Regions from separate parts of the Cupriavidus sp. SK-4 genome, predicted to be linked through region 2. Evidence: predicted binding sites of a transcription regulator. Region 2 holds the regulator's gene; each other region holds the start of a gene.
What was found. Region 2 encodes FNR, which switches genes on or off when oxygen is low (the NO sensors DNR and NnrR bind a similar motif). Its sites were predicted from a motif close to TTGATNNNNATCAA; they were not measured.
Positions count from the first base shown of each region.

Region 1: paaA (1,2-phenylacetyl-CoA epoxidase subunit PaaA) is a predicted target of FNR. The motif match lies at 1,840-1,853, and genes of this name have one in related genera.
Region 3: CF68_RS36375 (DUF3149 domain-containing protein) is a predicted target of FNR. The motif match lies at 1,424-1,437, and genes of this name have one in related genera.
Region 4: hemN (oxygen-independent coproporphyrinogen III oxidase) is a predicted target of FNR. The motif match lies at 1,563-1,576, and genes of this name have one in related genera.

Region 1 covers NZ_JFJW01000051.1:68,646-71,849, reverse strand. Annotated here, with positions in the region: gene CF68_RS10165 (1-aminocyclopropane-1-carboxylate deaminase) at 1-786, shown strand, start outside; gene paaX (phenylacetic acid degradation operon negative regulatory protein PaaX) at 817-1,758, opposite strand; gene paaA (1,2-phenylacetyl-CoA epoxidase subunit PaaA) at 1,890-2,876, shown strand; gene paaB (1,2-phenylacetyl-CoA epoxidase subunit PaaB) at 2,931-3,204, shown strand, end outside.
Region 2 covers NZ_JFJW01000020.1:68,749-71,952, reverse strand. Annotated here, with positions in the region: gene scpB (SMC-Scp complex subunit ScpB) at 1-50, opposite strand, end outside; gene CF68_RS04745 (sulfite exporter TauE/SafE family protein) at 620-1,378, opposite strand; gene fnr (fumarate/nitrate reduction transcriptional regulator Fnr) at 1,457-2,182, shown strand; gene CF68_RS04735 (hypothetical protein) at 2,245-2,490, opposite strand; gene CF68_RS04730 (membrane protein) at 2,487-2,696, opposite strand; partial or broken gene CF68_RS38030 (4Fe-4S dicluster domain-containing protein) at 2,783-3,204, opposite strand, start outside.
Region 3 covers NZ_JFJW01000095.1:9,512-12,715, reverse strand. Annotated here, with positions in the region: gene CF68_RS20380 (helicase HerA-like C-terminal domain-containing protein) at 1-1,125, shown strand, start outside; gene CF68_RS36375 (DUF3149 domain-containing protein) at 1,172-1,336, opposite strand; gene upp (uracil phosphoribosyltransferase) at 1,465-2,115, opposite strand; gene CF68_RS20370 (MFS transporter) at 2,318-3,204, opposite strand, start outside.
Region 4 covers NZ_JFJW01000087.1:309-3,512, reverse strand. Annotated here, with positions in the region: gene CF68_RS18540 (UvrD-helicase domain-containing protein) at 1-88, shown strand, start outside; partial or broken gene CF68_RS18535 (ATP-binding protein) at 140-340, shown strand; gene CF68_RS18530 (ABC transporter substrate-binding protein) at 326-1,462, opposite strand; gene hemN (oxygen-independent coproporphyrinogen III oxidase) at 1,638-3,122, shown strand; partial or broken gene CF68_RS18520 (cytochrome c5 family protein) at 3,196-3,204, opposite strand, start outside.

The DNA.
Region 1 (3,204 bases), on a different contig from region 2:
TCGAACCACACGCGCCAGGTTGCCGCCATCGCGGCGCACCTGGGGCTGAAGTGCGTGCTGGTGCAGGAGAACTGGGTCAACTACTCCGACGCGGTCTATGACCGCGTGGGCAACATCCAGATGTCGCGCATCATGGGGGCCGACGTGCGCCTGGCCAGCGAAGGGTTCGACATCGGTATTCGCCCCAGCTGGGAAGAAGCCATGGAGAGCGTGCGCAAGGCGGGCGGCAAGCCCTACCCGATTCCGGCAGGCTGCTCGGAGCATCCGCTCGGCGGTCTCGGTTATGTAGGGTTCGCGGAGGAAGTGCGGGAGCAGGAAGCCGGACTCGGCTTCAGGTTCGACTACATCGTCGTCTGCTCGGTCACCGGCAGCACCCAGGCGGGCATGGTGGTGGGATTCGCTGCCGACGGTCGCGCGGACCGGGTCATCGGCATTGATGCCTCGGCGAAGCCGGAACCGACGCGCGCGCAGATCCTGCGCATCGCACGCCATACCGCGGAGCTGGTCGACCTCGGCCGCGACATCACTGAAGCGGACGTGGTGCTGGACACCCGCTATGGCGGCCCCGAATACGGCCTGCCTTCGGCGGGCACCCTGGAAGCCATCCGCCTCAGCGCTCGGCTGGAGGGCATGATGACCGACCCGGTCTACGAGGGCAAGTCCATGCAGGGCATGATCGACATGGTCCGTCGCGGCGAGTTTCCGCAAGGATCGAGAGTCCTCTTCGCACACCTGGGCGGGGTACCGGCACTGAATGCCTACAGCTTCCTCTTCAAGGACGGGTGAGTCCGTGCGCCGGATTCCCCCGATGCCCGGCTAATTGCCATCGGCCGCCTGCGCGCCGGCCCCAAAGCGCAGGCGCAGGCTCCGGTTGGCATCCTGCAGCGAACCGTCCGCCGCTTCCACCACGCGGTGCAGGTAGTCTTCGCTGGCGTCGAGCAGTGCCCCATACAGGGTGTGGCACAAGCCGCGCGCGGTGCGGCCGGGCCAGTCCTGCGGCAGCATCGCTTCGGGCAGGTTGGGGTCGCGCAGCAGCACGCGCCGGTATTCGTGCACCAGCAGCGTCCGCACGAAGAAGGCATCGGCCGGAGCAAGCCCGGCGGCCTCTTCGGCCAGCGGCGTAAAGCGGCGCAGCAGTGCCTGCCAGGCAGCGGCCACGTCGCCGAGCTTGAAGGTCTGGTGCATCAGCGCCTGCAGTGGCCGGATGGAAAACGCCTCAAGGCTGCTCGCCTCCATCACCGCCACATCGTCCTGCGCGCGTGCGGCCTGGACGATTTCGCGCAGCGAGGCGAGGTCTGCATTGGGGTGGGCCATCACCCCTGGCGCAATGGCGCCGAAGCCCTCCCACAGCAATTCCCGCTTCAGCTTCTGCCGGACCGTGGCGCGTACGTCACCGCGCACCATCACCAGGGTCCAGCGGCCATCCCATTCGGATGCCTCGCCCGCATAGATGCGCTTGCCGGCGTGCAGTACACGCTGCAAACCGGCTTCTGACAGCCCGTAGTAGCTGCGCCGCCCGATCCTGGTCGCGGCCAGCCAGTCGTCGGCGGTCAGGCGGAAGGTGGCGGTTCGCACCAGCCGGTCATTGATGCCGAACGGCGCCGCCAGCCGGATCAGGCTGCCCAGCCAGATTGCCTGCGGCCGCGGCGCCACCACATCGCCGAACAAGGTCAGCAGCATGGAATTGGCGCCCAGCTTCAGCCCGCGTGCCAGCCGCGCCACGCGGGGAGAAACCGGATCTGTGCCTGGCGTCGCCATCGGCCTGCTCCCTGAAGTGATACACAAATGCAGATTGATTGAATCAAAGTGTATCACTACCATCCGTTGCAACTGACGATGTTGATGCAGGTCAAGACCCCGATTCAGAGCAACCAAGAGCGGAGCAAAGGATGTACGCACAGCTGGTGGAGACAGGAGCGACGAGGCTTCGCGCCATGGAAGAAATGGAGCCGCAGGAACGCGAGTTCCAGGCGCGCGTCGATGCCGGGATCAAGATCGAGGCCAAGGACTGGATGCCCGAGGCCTATCGCAAGACCCTGGTCCGCCAGATCTCGCAGCATGCGCATTCGGAGATCGTGGGCCAGCTGCCGGAAGGCAACTGGGTCACCCGCGCGCCGACGCTGGAGCGCAAGGCAGTCTTGCTGGCCAAGATCCAGGACGAGGCTGGCCATGGCCTGTATCTCTACAGCGCGGCCGAGACGCTGGGCGTGTCGCGCGACCAGATGCTGGGCGACCTGCACACCGGCAAGGCCAAGTATTCCAGCATCTTCAACTACCCGACGCTGAGCTGGGCCGATATCGGCATGATCGGCTGGCTGGTCGACGGCTCGGCCATCATCAACCAGGTGCCGCTGTGCCGCTGTTCGTTCGGCCCGTATGCGCGCGCCATGGTGCGCGTGTGCAAGGAAGAGTCGTTCCACCAGCGCCAGGGCTACGACATCCTGCTGTCACTGTGCAACGGCACCCCCGAGCAGAAGCAGATGGCGCAGGACGCGCTCAACCGCTGGTGGTGGCCGGCGCTGATGATGTTCGGCCCGTCCGACGGCGATTCGCCCAACAGCGCGCAATCCATGCAATGGCGCATCAAGCTGTTCTCCAATGACGAGCTGCGCCAGAAGATGGTCGACCAGACCGTGCCGCAGGCCGAGTACCTGGGTTTGACCATTCCCGATCCCGAGCTGAAGTGGAACGAGGAGCGCGGCCACTATGACTTCGGCGAGATCGACTGGTCCGAGTTCTACAACGTCATCCAGGGCAACGGCCCCTGCAACCGCGACCGCCTGCGCACCCGCGTCAAGGCCTGGGAAGAGGGCGCGTGGTTCCGCGACGCCCTGGTGACCCACGCCGACAAGCAGGCCCAGCGCGCCGCCGCCTGACGCCGCGGCGCCCGGCACCGCCATCCATCCAACGCAATGACACAGGAGGTTGCCATGAAAGAGTGGCCGCTTTGGGAGATCTTTATCCGCAGCCAGCACGGCCTAGCCCACAAGCACGTGGGCAGCCTGCACGCGCCCGACGGCGAAATGGCGATCAACAACGCGCGTGACGTCTATACGCGCCGCAACGAGGGCGTCAGCGTCTGGGTGGTGAAGGCCGGTGATGTCGTCGCCAGCAGCCCCGGCGACAAGGGCCCGCTGTTCGAGCCGGCCAACAGCAAGGTCTACCGCCATCCGACGTTCTTCCCGATGCCGGAAGCCGTCAAGC
Region 2 (3,204 bases):
GCGCAGATCAGCGCCGTCTCGAGGACGATCTTCGCCTCTTGGGTATTCATGTTGATGGTGTGCAGCCTGTCTTTGCACCTGCTCCCGGACGAATCCGGGGCACCGGAGATTTTGGATACAGCGGTGCGAAAGCCACCGCCATCTCATTGCGCAGCTAGCCGGATACCTGCTGCATCCAAGGCCGTGCGCTTCCCTATCTTTGCATCGAGTTGCCGGGCGTTCCGGCAGGAGATCGTTCGCATGCCGTTATGGGCCGGCCAGCGAACCTCTTGCGTAGCGCATCCGCACATATCGGACGTCACTGTCAGCGAACTGAAGGCCTCGGACGCAAGAAAAACGGGTATCGGGAGCAAGGCCGGCATCGCCAACACCGCAGTGCCAGCCGGACTTTTGAACCAGATCTTTTGAACCGGATGGACTGTGGGGACGGGACGGGCATCGAAAACCTTCCGCTTCCCCTGCCCTGAACGCGCCTTCTGGTATGAAGGCCGCCTGGCGCTGCTCGCCCGCTGCTTACCGCGGCTCATATTACACCGCGCGATACCGCAATGTTGGCGATTGTATGGCATTCCCGCCCCCGCCTGCAACCATCATCCGTTGCCCGGGCGGCGCCGGCGCCTCAGAACACCAGGCAGAATCCATGCTCGGCCAGCGAATGTGGCAGCAGCACCGCTCGCGCAATGCCGAGACCGCCGAACGCCATCACCGCCAGGCCGGCCCCCAGGCGCACGCCGGGACGTCGCGACAGCGTGCGCAAGTAGCCCGACAGGCCGGAAAGCACCAGCAGGTTAGGCAGTGTGCCGAGCCCGAACACGCCCATCACGAGTGCCCCGGACGCCGCGTTGCCCGCCAGCAGCGCCAGCGTAAGCGCCCCATAGACCATGCCGCACGGCACCAGGCCCCACGCCAGGCCCACGCCATAGCGCTGCGCCAGGCCGCCGCGCGCCCGCACAAAGGCCGGCATGCTGCCTGCCAGGCCACCCAGCCGCCGCGCCACCGTGGTGCTGGCGCGCGCCGCCAGCCGCTCCAGCCAGTCGACGGTAAAAGTGTTGCCGCGCAGCAACCGCCAGCCCGACCACAGCAGCATGACGCTCCCCGCGCCAAACAGCCAGCGCTGCACCGGCAGGTAGTCCTGCTTCCACGCCGAGGCACCGACCGCGCCGAGCGCGGCGCCAAGCAGCATATAGGTCGAGATCCGGCCCACGTGCATGGTCAGCAACTCGCCCAGCCAGGCGGCGCGGTTGGGTACCAGACTGATCGTCGCCGTCGCGCCGCGGCGTTGCTCCACGGCCAGTGCCACGCCGCCGCACATGGCGGCGCAGTGGACCCCGCCAAGCAAGGCCAGCAGAAAAACGCTGATCAGCACGCCAAATGTCAATTCTTACTCCCTACCACATCACATCGCACGGTAAAATGTCCTAATCGCGCCCACGCTGCCATTTCTAGCAGGTTCCAATTGCTCACCTCCATTCCCGTTACCGAGATGTCGCCCCGCTGCTCCACCTGTGCCATGGGGCAGCTGTGCCTTCCGGTCGGCATGTCGCAGCAAGACCTCGCCAAGATGGACACGCTGGTGCAGGAACGCATCCGTGTGCACAAGGGTGAAACCCTGTATCGCATGGGCGATCCGCTCACCGCGGTCTATGCCGTGCGCTTTGGCACGCTCAAGACCCACGTCACCACCGAAGACGGCCGCTCGCAGATTACCGGCTTCCACCTGCCCGGCGAAATCGTCGGTCTCGACGGGCTGGGCGAGATGCAGCATGCCTCCGATGCCGCCGCGCTGGAAGATACCGAAGTCTGCGTGGTCCGCATGAGCGAATTGCAGTCCCTCTCGGCAGACCTGCCATCGCTGCAGCAGCAGTTCCTGCGCCTGATGGGCAAGGAAATCACGCACGACCAGCTGATGCTGGTCACGCTGGGCTCAATGCGCGCCGAGGAACGCCTCGCCGCCTTCCTGATCAACCTCTCTGAGCGCCTGTCGGCGCGCGGCTATTCGGCGTCCGAGTTCGTGATGCGCATGAGCCGCGAAGAGATCGGCAGCTACCTGGGCCTGAAGCTCGAAACCGTCAGCCGCCTGTTCTCCCGCTTTGCCGAAGCCGGCCTGATCCAGATTCGCCAGCGCCACGTCAAGCTGGTGGATATCGAAGGCATCAAGCAACTCTACAGCCGCTCCTGCTAGGCGGCCAAGGCGCTGCCAGTGCCGCATCCGGCCATGGCAGCGCAGACTTCACGCCAGTCCGCTCATTCCAGTTCGTCGGTATCGCTGAGCCGCGTCGGCATGGTGTAGAGCGTCAGTCCGCTGGACAACGCGCAGAACACCCAGGCCATCAGGAAGCCGATGGTGTAGACCGATTCGCGGGACGCTTCGATCGGCTGGCCGAAGAAGTTCAGATCACCGGGGTCCACCACCGAAAACACCGTCGCGGTCGCAAAGCCAGCCATCAGGAACGCCGGCCAGAGTACCCACATCAGCCAGCGCAACCTCATGGCTGCCTCGCTGCGGCAGCCTTGGGCGGCGTGGCATCGGCCTTCTCCACCACCAGGCCATGACGCGTTGCACCCTGTACCGGCATGTCCGGATGCGTGGACGCCAGCCAGATCGTCACGCCGCACGCCACCATCGCCACCAGCGGGCCGCTCATCAACAGCCACGGCCACGGCTCCTTCCACCACGGATTGCCTTGCTGACTCATCTTGCCCCCTTTATCTTGACGACTACGTCCGCGCCTGCCTAGTGCCCTGTTCCGCAAATACCTTGCCATGGAATAGGACACTAGCCTCACAAATCGCGCGGAACGATGAAACTGGTGGATTGCCGGATTTCGGCATGCCCCCGCTCCGTGCCTTCGCTCGTCACTGTCACGTTGATCTTGTGCGTGCCCTGCGCCGCGGCCTCGATCGGCACGCGGATCCGGATCGGCAGCAACCGGTTGGACGTCGGCGCCAGCGATTCGGCCTGCTTGTCGTATTCCACCGTCAGGTCCTTCAGCTCGTCGCTGTCGGCGCGCACGCTGATCTGCATCGGCGCTTCGGTCGTGTTGATCAGCTGCAGGCGATAGACGTTCTCGATCCAGCGGCCTTCCACTTCACGGCCCAGCGCACCACGGTCGCGGATGATGTCGACCTTCAGCGGCGTGCGCAGCGCGATCGAAGCCATGAAGCCGGCCAGCAGCACCACCCAGATCACGGAATAGATGATGA
Region 3 (3,204 bases), on a different contig from region 2:
AACCTGGTGTTCCGCATTGCCGACGCCAACGGCCTGCTGCTGCTCGACGCCAAGGACCTGCGCGCCATGCTGCAGTACGTCGGCGACAACGCCGGCCAGTTCACCACCGAGTACGGCAATATCTCGGCCGCCTCGATCGGCGCCATCCAGCGCGGGCTGATCGCGCTGGAATCGCAGGGCGGGGACGTCTTCTTCGGCGAGCCGATGCTGAACCTGGAAGACTTCATCCAGACCGAGAAGGGCCAGGGCGTGGTCAATATCCTGGCCGCCGACAAGCTGATGAACGCGCCGCGGCTGTACGCGACCTTCCTGCTGTGGATGCTGTCCGAGCTGTTCGAGAAGCTGCCCGAGGCCGGCGACCTGGACAAGCCCAAGCTGGTTTTCTTCTTCGACGAGGCCCACCTGCTGTTCAACGATGCGCCCAAGGCGCTGCTTGACAAGATCGAGCAGGTGGTGCGGCTGGTGCGTTCCAAGGGCGTGGGCGTGTACTTCGTCACGCAGAACCCGATCGACATTCCCGACACCGTGCTGGGCCAGCTGGGCAACCGCGTGCAGCATGCGCTGCGCGCCTTTACCCCGCGCGACCAGAAGGCGGTCAAGGTGGCGGCCACCACCATGCGCGCCAACCCCAAGCTGGACCTGGAAACCGCGATCAGCGAACTGGGCGTGGGCGAGGCCCTGGTGTCGTTCCTGGACGCCAAGGGCACGCCCTGCGTGACCGAGCGCGCCTGGGTGCTGGCACCGGGCAGCCGCATCGGCCCGGCGACGGAGGAAGAGCGCAAGCAGCTGATCGCCAGCTCGCTGGTGGCGGGCACCTACGAGAAGACCGTGGACCGGGAATCCGCTTATGAAAAGCTGCGCGGCAGCGTGGCGACGGTCGGCAATGGCAACGGCAAGGGCGCTGGCGGCGTGCCGGCGGGGCAGCCAGCGGGTGAGCAGGACGGTGGCTGGCTCGGCACGGCCGGCGACATCTTCGGCACCCTGACCAAGGGCACCGGCAAGACCGGCCGCGGCGATTCGATCCTGGAGTCGATGGCCAAGTCGGCCGCGCGCACGGTGGGGTCGCAGGTGGGGCGCGAACTGATCCGTGGTGTGCTGGGCAGCTTGCTGGGCAAGAAGAAGTAAAGACCCGGACTGACGGAAAGCGGGCCGCGCGATGCGGCCCTTTCTCTTAGCGGCGCTGCGCTTGTTGCTGCGCCTTGGCCGCTGCCGCATCCTCGCGCATCTTGCGCGCGAACATCCGCGCAAAGAACCACCCCATGCCGATGATGAAGACGATCACGCCCAGGCTCATCAGGCCGGTGCTGGTACTGAACAGGATCTTGAAGGCTTCCATGCTTGGCTCCCTTTGCGTTGGCGATGGCTGCCGGCGAGGTCTCGCCGGCGCCTGCCGCCAGTGTAGGGAGCCCTGTGGCGCGGACTATTGAGGCCGGTCAAGCGCAAGCCAGCCCGCCGCCGCCCGACTCAGTTCTTGGTGCCGAACAGGCGGTCGCCCGCATCGCCCAGGCCCGGCACGATGTAGGCGTGCTCGTCGAGATGGCTGTCGAGCGAGGCCACGAACAGTTGCACGTTCGGATGCGCCTTCTGGAACACTTCCACGCCCTCGGGCGCCGCCACCAGCGCAACGAAGGTGATGGCCTCGTCCTTCACGCCGCGCCGCTTGAGCACATCCACGGCATGCGCAGCCGAATAGCCCGTGGCGACCATCGGGTCGCACAGGATGAAGCTGCGGTCCTCCACGTCGGGCAGGCGCACCAGGTATTCCACCGGGCGGTGCTGCTCGTCGCGGTACACGCCGATATGGCCGATGCGCGCCGACGGGATCAGCTCGACCAGGCCGTCGCTCATGCCCACGCCCGCGCGCAGCACCGGCACGATGGTCAGCTTCTTGCCGGCGATCACCGGCGCGTCCAGCTCCACCAGCGGCGTCTCGATGCGGCGCGTGGTCAGCGGCAGGTTGCGGGTGATCTCATAGCCCATCAGCAGCGTGATCTCGCGCAGCAGCTCGCGGAAGGTGCGCGTCGACGTTTCCTTGTCGCGCATGTGCGAGAGCTTGTGCTGGATCAGCGGGTGGTCGAGGATGAACAGGTTGGGAAAGCGCGGATCTTGTTTCATGGCTGGCGGCGAGGGCTCGGCGGGATAGGGACAAGCAGGTGAAGCGGGCGGCGAGATCGGGTCGACCAGCGCGCCGCGCCGTTGCAGCCGGATTGTAATGGAAGCGGGCCGCCCTGCCCGTGGCTTCGCTTTCGGGACCCGCCCACGCCAGCGCCGCCGGCGGGCTCCCTGAACCGCCGGGAGCGGCCGGCGGTGCCTTGCGCTAGTCGAGCGCGCGGTTCTTCGACTCGATATCCACCATGTAGATGGCGATCGCCGCCACGGCAAGAAATGACGAAAGCAGCGCCAGGGCGAGGGTGAACTGGCTGGCCATGATCGGCGCAATGATGGACGGCGCGAACAGGCCGCCAAAGCGTGCCATCGCACCGGCAGTGCCCATCCCGCTGGCCCGCAGGTCGGTCGGGTACACCTCGGGCGTGAAGGCGTAGAGGGCGCCCCAGGTACCGAGGAGCGAGAAACTCATCAGCAGGGTCGAGCCGACGATAAGCGCGGTGGACGTACCCAGGCTGTAGAGCATGCAGCCTGCCGCGCTGAGCAGCAGGAAGCCGATCAGGGTCGGCTTGCGGCCCCAGCGTTCGACGCCGTGCGCGGCCAGCGCGAACCCGGGAAGCTGCACCAGCGCGAGCACGATCAGGAAGACCTGGCCACGCATGAAGCCAAAGCCCTGGCCCGCCAGCTTGACCGGCAGATAGACGAAGACGCCGTAGTAGGCGATCGAGATAAGCGCCCAGGCGGCAAGCAGGCAGATGGTGCGGCGCCGGCATCCGCGCGCGAACAGCGCAAAGACCGACTTGCGCTCCATCGGCTGCGGCTCCAGGTTGCCGATTTCCACGGACACGCGATTGGCGGTGGCGACACGCTGCAGCACCGCGCGCGCCTCGGCCGAGCGCCCTGATTTATTCAGGTAGAGCGGAGACTCGGGAACAAAGAAACGGAAGACCACGCCGACCAGGGCGGGGATGCCCGTGACGAGGAAGATCAGCCGCCAGGCATCATTGCCTCGCGACACCGCGATCAGCGCAAGAATGGCAAGCAGGATCGTGCCGACGGCCCAGAACGACTCCAGCAGGACCAGCCAGCGACCGCGCC
Region 4 (3,204 bases), on a different contig from region 2:
CGATGAAACCCCGGCGATGAGCCCCAAGGACCGGCTCGGCGCGCTCAAGGCGCTGCTGGGAACCGGCGGCAAGACGGCCCCGGGCTGAACGGGGCGCTACAGTCCCGAAACAAAGGCCTACCAGGCTGACGGGACGCCGGGTGCGGGCATACCTAGTATGGCGGCTGTGCTGCTCGAGCCGTTCTACCGCGTAGAATCCTCGCGCAGCCGTGCCACCGGCGGGGTCGGCATGGGGTTGTCGATCGCGGCCGACATTGCCGCGCGCCATGGCGGCGAGCTGACCCTGAGCAACCGCCCCGAAGGCGGCCTGCGCGCGCGCCTGTCCTTACCGCGCGGCTGACGCCGCCAGCGTGACGTACTGCGAGCCGCGCTGCCCGTGCGTGAAGTCGAGCGCAAAGTCGCCCACGTCCACGCGCCCCTGCAGCGCCCGCCGCATCTCGGCCGCGCCGCTGCCGCGCAGGCCGGCCAGCGCGCGCGCCAGCCACGCCGCGCCGATATAGCCGGCCAGCGTGGCCGGCGACGGCGGCTCATCCAGGTATTGCTTCATGCGCGCCACGTGTTCCTTCACCACCCGCAGCGTGGCCTGTTGCGGCCCGGGCGCGATTTGGGTCAGCACCATGCCGCCGTTGTAGCCAGCGCCCAGGATCTCGCGCGCGGCGGTGGCGCTGACCGACGACAGCCCGACCAGGAAACCGTACCAGCCCTGCACCGCCAGCGCGCGGCCCAGGCCGGCGTAGGCAAGGGTATCGCCCGCCACGATCACCGCGCCCGGGCGGGTGGCGGCGATGCGCCGGGCGGCGGCATCGGGATTGGCGTCGAGCGGCACCGCGCGCGTCCCGGTCTGCGCCTCAAGCCGTGCCAGCGACGGGGCGGCGAAGTCCGGCGCCAGGGCCAGCGCGATGCTGGTCAGGCCATAGCTGCGCAGCTGGCGTACCGCCGCGTCCAGTTCGGCCTGGTAGTCGGCGCGGGTGAACCAGACGTTGTCGGCCGTCAGCCCAAGGCCCGACAGCGGCGCCACGATCTGCACGCCGCGCCGGCCCAGCTCGGCCGATGCCGCCAGCGCCGGCAACAGCCGGTCGCCCGGGCCGAACAGCAGCTCGGCGCGTTCGGTATCGGCCAGCGACACCGCCTGCGCCAGCGCGCGGCGCGGGTCGGGATCGGCGTCACGGACCACGTGCGCGATGCCCACCGGGCCGTTGCCGGCGTTGACAGCATCGAACATGACCTTGGCCCCGGCCAGGTAGTCGCGCGCAAGGTCGGCTTGCGCGCCGCCGCGGTCGAGCAGGTGGCCGACCACGACCGTGCGGCGCGCCTGCGTCTGCGACAGCGCTGGCCAGGCGGGCAGGGCCAGGGCCGCGCCGGCGGCGGCAAGCAGGCGGCGCCGGTGCCGGGCCGGTGCTGCCAGGTGGCTGCGCAGCGGTGGGTACGGCGGATGCGTTGGTGTCTGGTCGGGAGTTGGCATTGCAGGGGCAGGTGACGCGCGGGCCGGCGGTGGCGCGCAGCGTATCCGCCACACATGACACCAATGTGACGCCTGCCGCCCACAGGTCCAATGCCCGCGGTTGACGGCGGTCAACGCGCCAGCGGCGGTGCGGCCCTACGATGGGCCGTCATACACCCATACCCCCGCGCCCCCAATGATCCCGTCTGCCATGACTTCCCCTGCGCCCGACCGCCGCGCGCTGTCCGACTTCCGCGCGCTGGCCGGCCGCATCGACGGCAACGGCCCGCGCTATACCTCGTACCCGACGGCCGACCGCTTCCGCAGCGGCCCCGACCTGTCGCTGTACCACGACGCACTGGCCGCCTGCCGGTCCGACGCGCCGGCGCCGCTGTCGCTGTACCTGCATATCCCGTTCTGCGAGAACATCTGCTACTACTGCGGCTGCAACAAGATCATCACGCGCGACCACGGCCGCAGCGCCCGCTACGTCAGCTACCTGGGCCGCGAGATGGCGCTGGTGGCAGACCGGCTCGGGCCGCGCCGCCAGGTGCTGCAGTCGCACTGGGGCGGGGGCACGCCGACCTTCCTCGACCCCGACGAGATGCGCCGCGTGATGGCGCTGCTGCATGAGCATTTCGAACTGGCGGCCGAGGGCGAGCATTCGATCGAGATCGATCCGCGCCGCGTCGACCACGCCCGCATGGCGCTGCTGGCCGAGCTGGGCTTCAACCGCGTCAGCCTGGGCGTGCAGGATTTCGATCCCGAGGTCCAGCAGGCCATCCATCGCATCCAGCCCTTCGAAGAGACCCGCGCCGTGGTGGATGCCGCGCGCACGCTGGGTTTCCGCTCGGTCAGCCTGGACCTGATCTACGGCCTGCCGCACCAGACCGCGGCGCGCTTTGGCCGCACCATCGAGCAGGTGCTGGCGCTGCGTCCCGACCGGCTCTCGGTCTATAGCTACGCGCACCTGCCGCATGTGTTCAAGCCGCAACGCCGCATCGATGAAAACGCCTTGCCGCCCGCCGGCGAGAAGCTCGACATCCTGGTCTCCACCATCGAGCGGCTGACCGCCGAGGGCTACGTCTATATCGGCATGGACCATTTCGCGCTGCCCGACGACGATCTCGCCGTGGCCCAGCGCGAAGGACGGCTGCAGCGCAACTTCCAGGGCTACTCCACGCATGCCGGCTACGACCAGGTCGGGCTCGGCATTTCCGCGATCGGCGCGATCGCGGGGCGCTACGTGCAGAACGCGCGCACGCTGGACGAGTACTACGGCGCGCTCGACCACGGCCGCCTGCCGCTGGCGCGCGGCGTGGAGATGAACGCCGACGACCACCTGCGGCGCGAGATCATCGGCGACCTGATGTGCAATGGGATGCTCGATATCCCGGCGCTGGAAGCGCGCCACGGCATCTGCTTCAGCACGGCCTTTGCGCCGGAGCTGGCCGACCTCGCCGCACTCGGCGCGGACGGGCTGGTGCAATGCGCGCCGGAACGCATCACCGTGACGCCGCTGGGCCGGCTGCTGGTACGGCGTGTGGCGATGGTGTTCGACCGCTACCTGCGCGAGGATGCCGCGCGGCCAGCGGACACTGGTGCCCGGGCCGCTGCCGCCAACGATGGCGCGCAGCCGGTACGCTTCGTGCCGCGGGCGCGGTACTCGCGCGTGGTGTAGCGGCCGCGCAGGCGGTACGGACGAAAAAAAGCCCGCGCAATGTGCGCGGGCTTTTCGTTTGCAGCGGGCGGACTTACTTGGC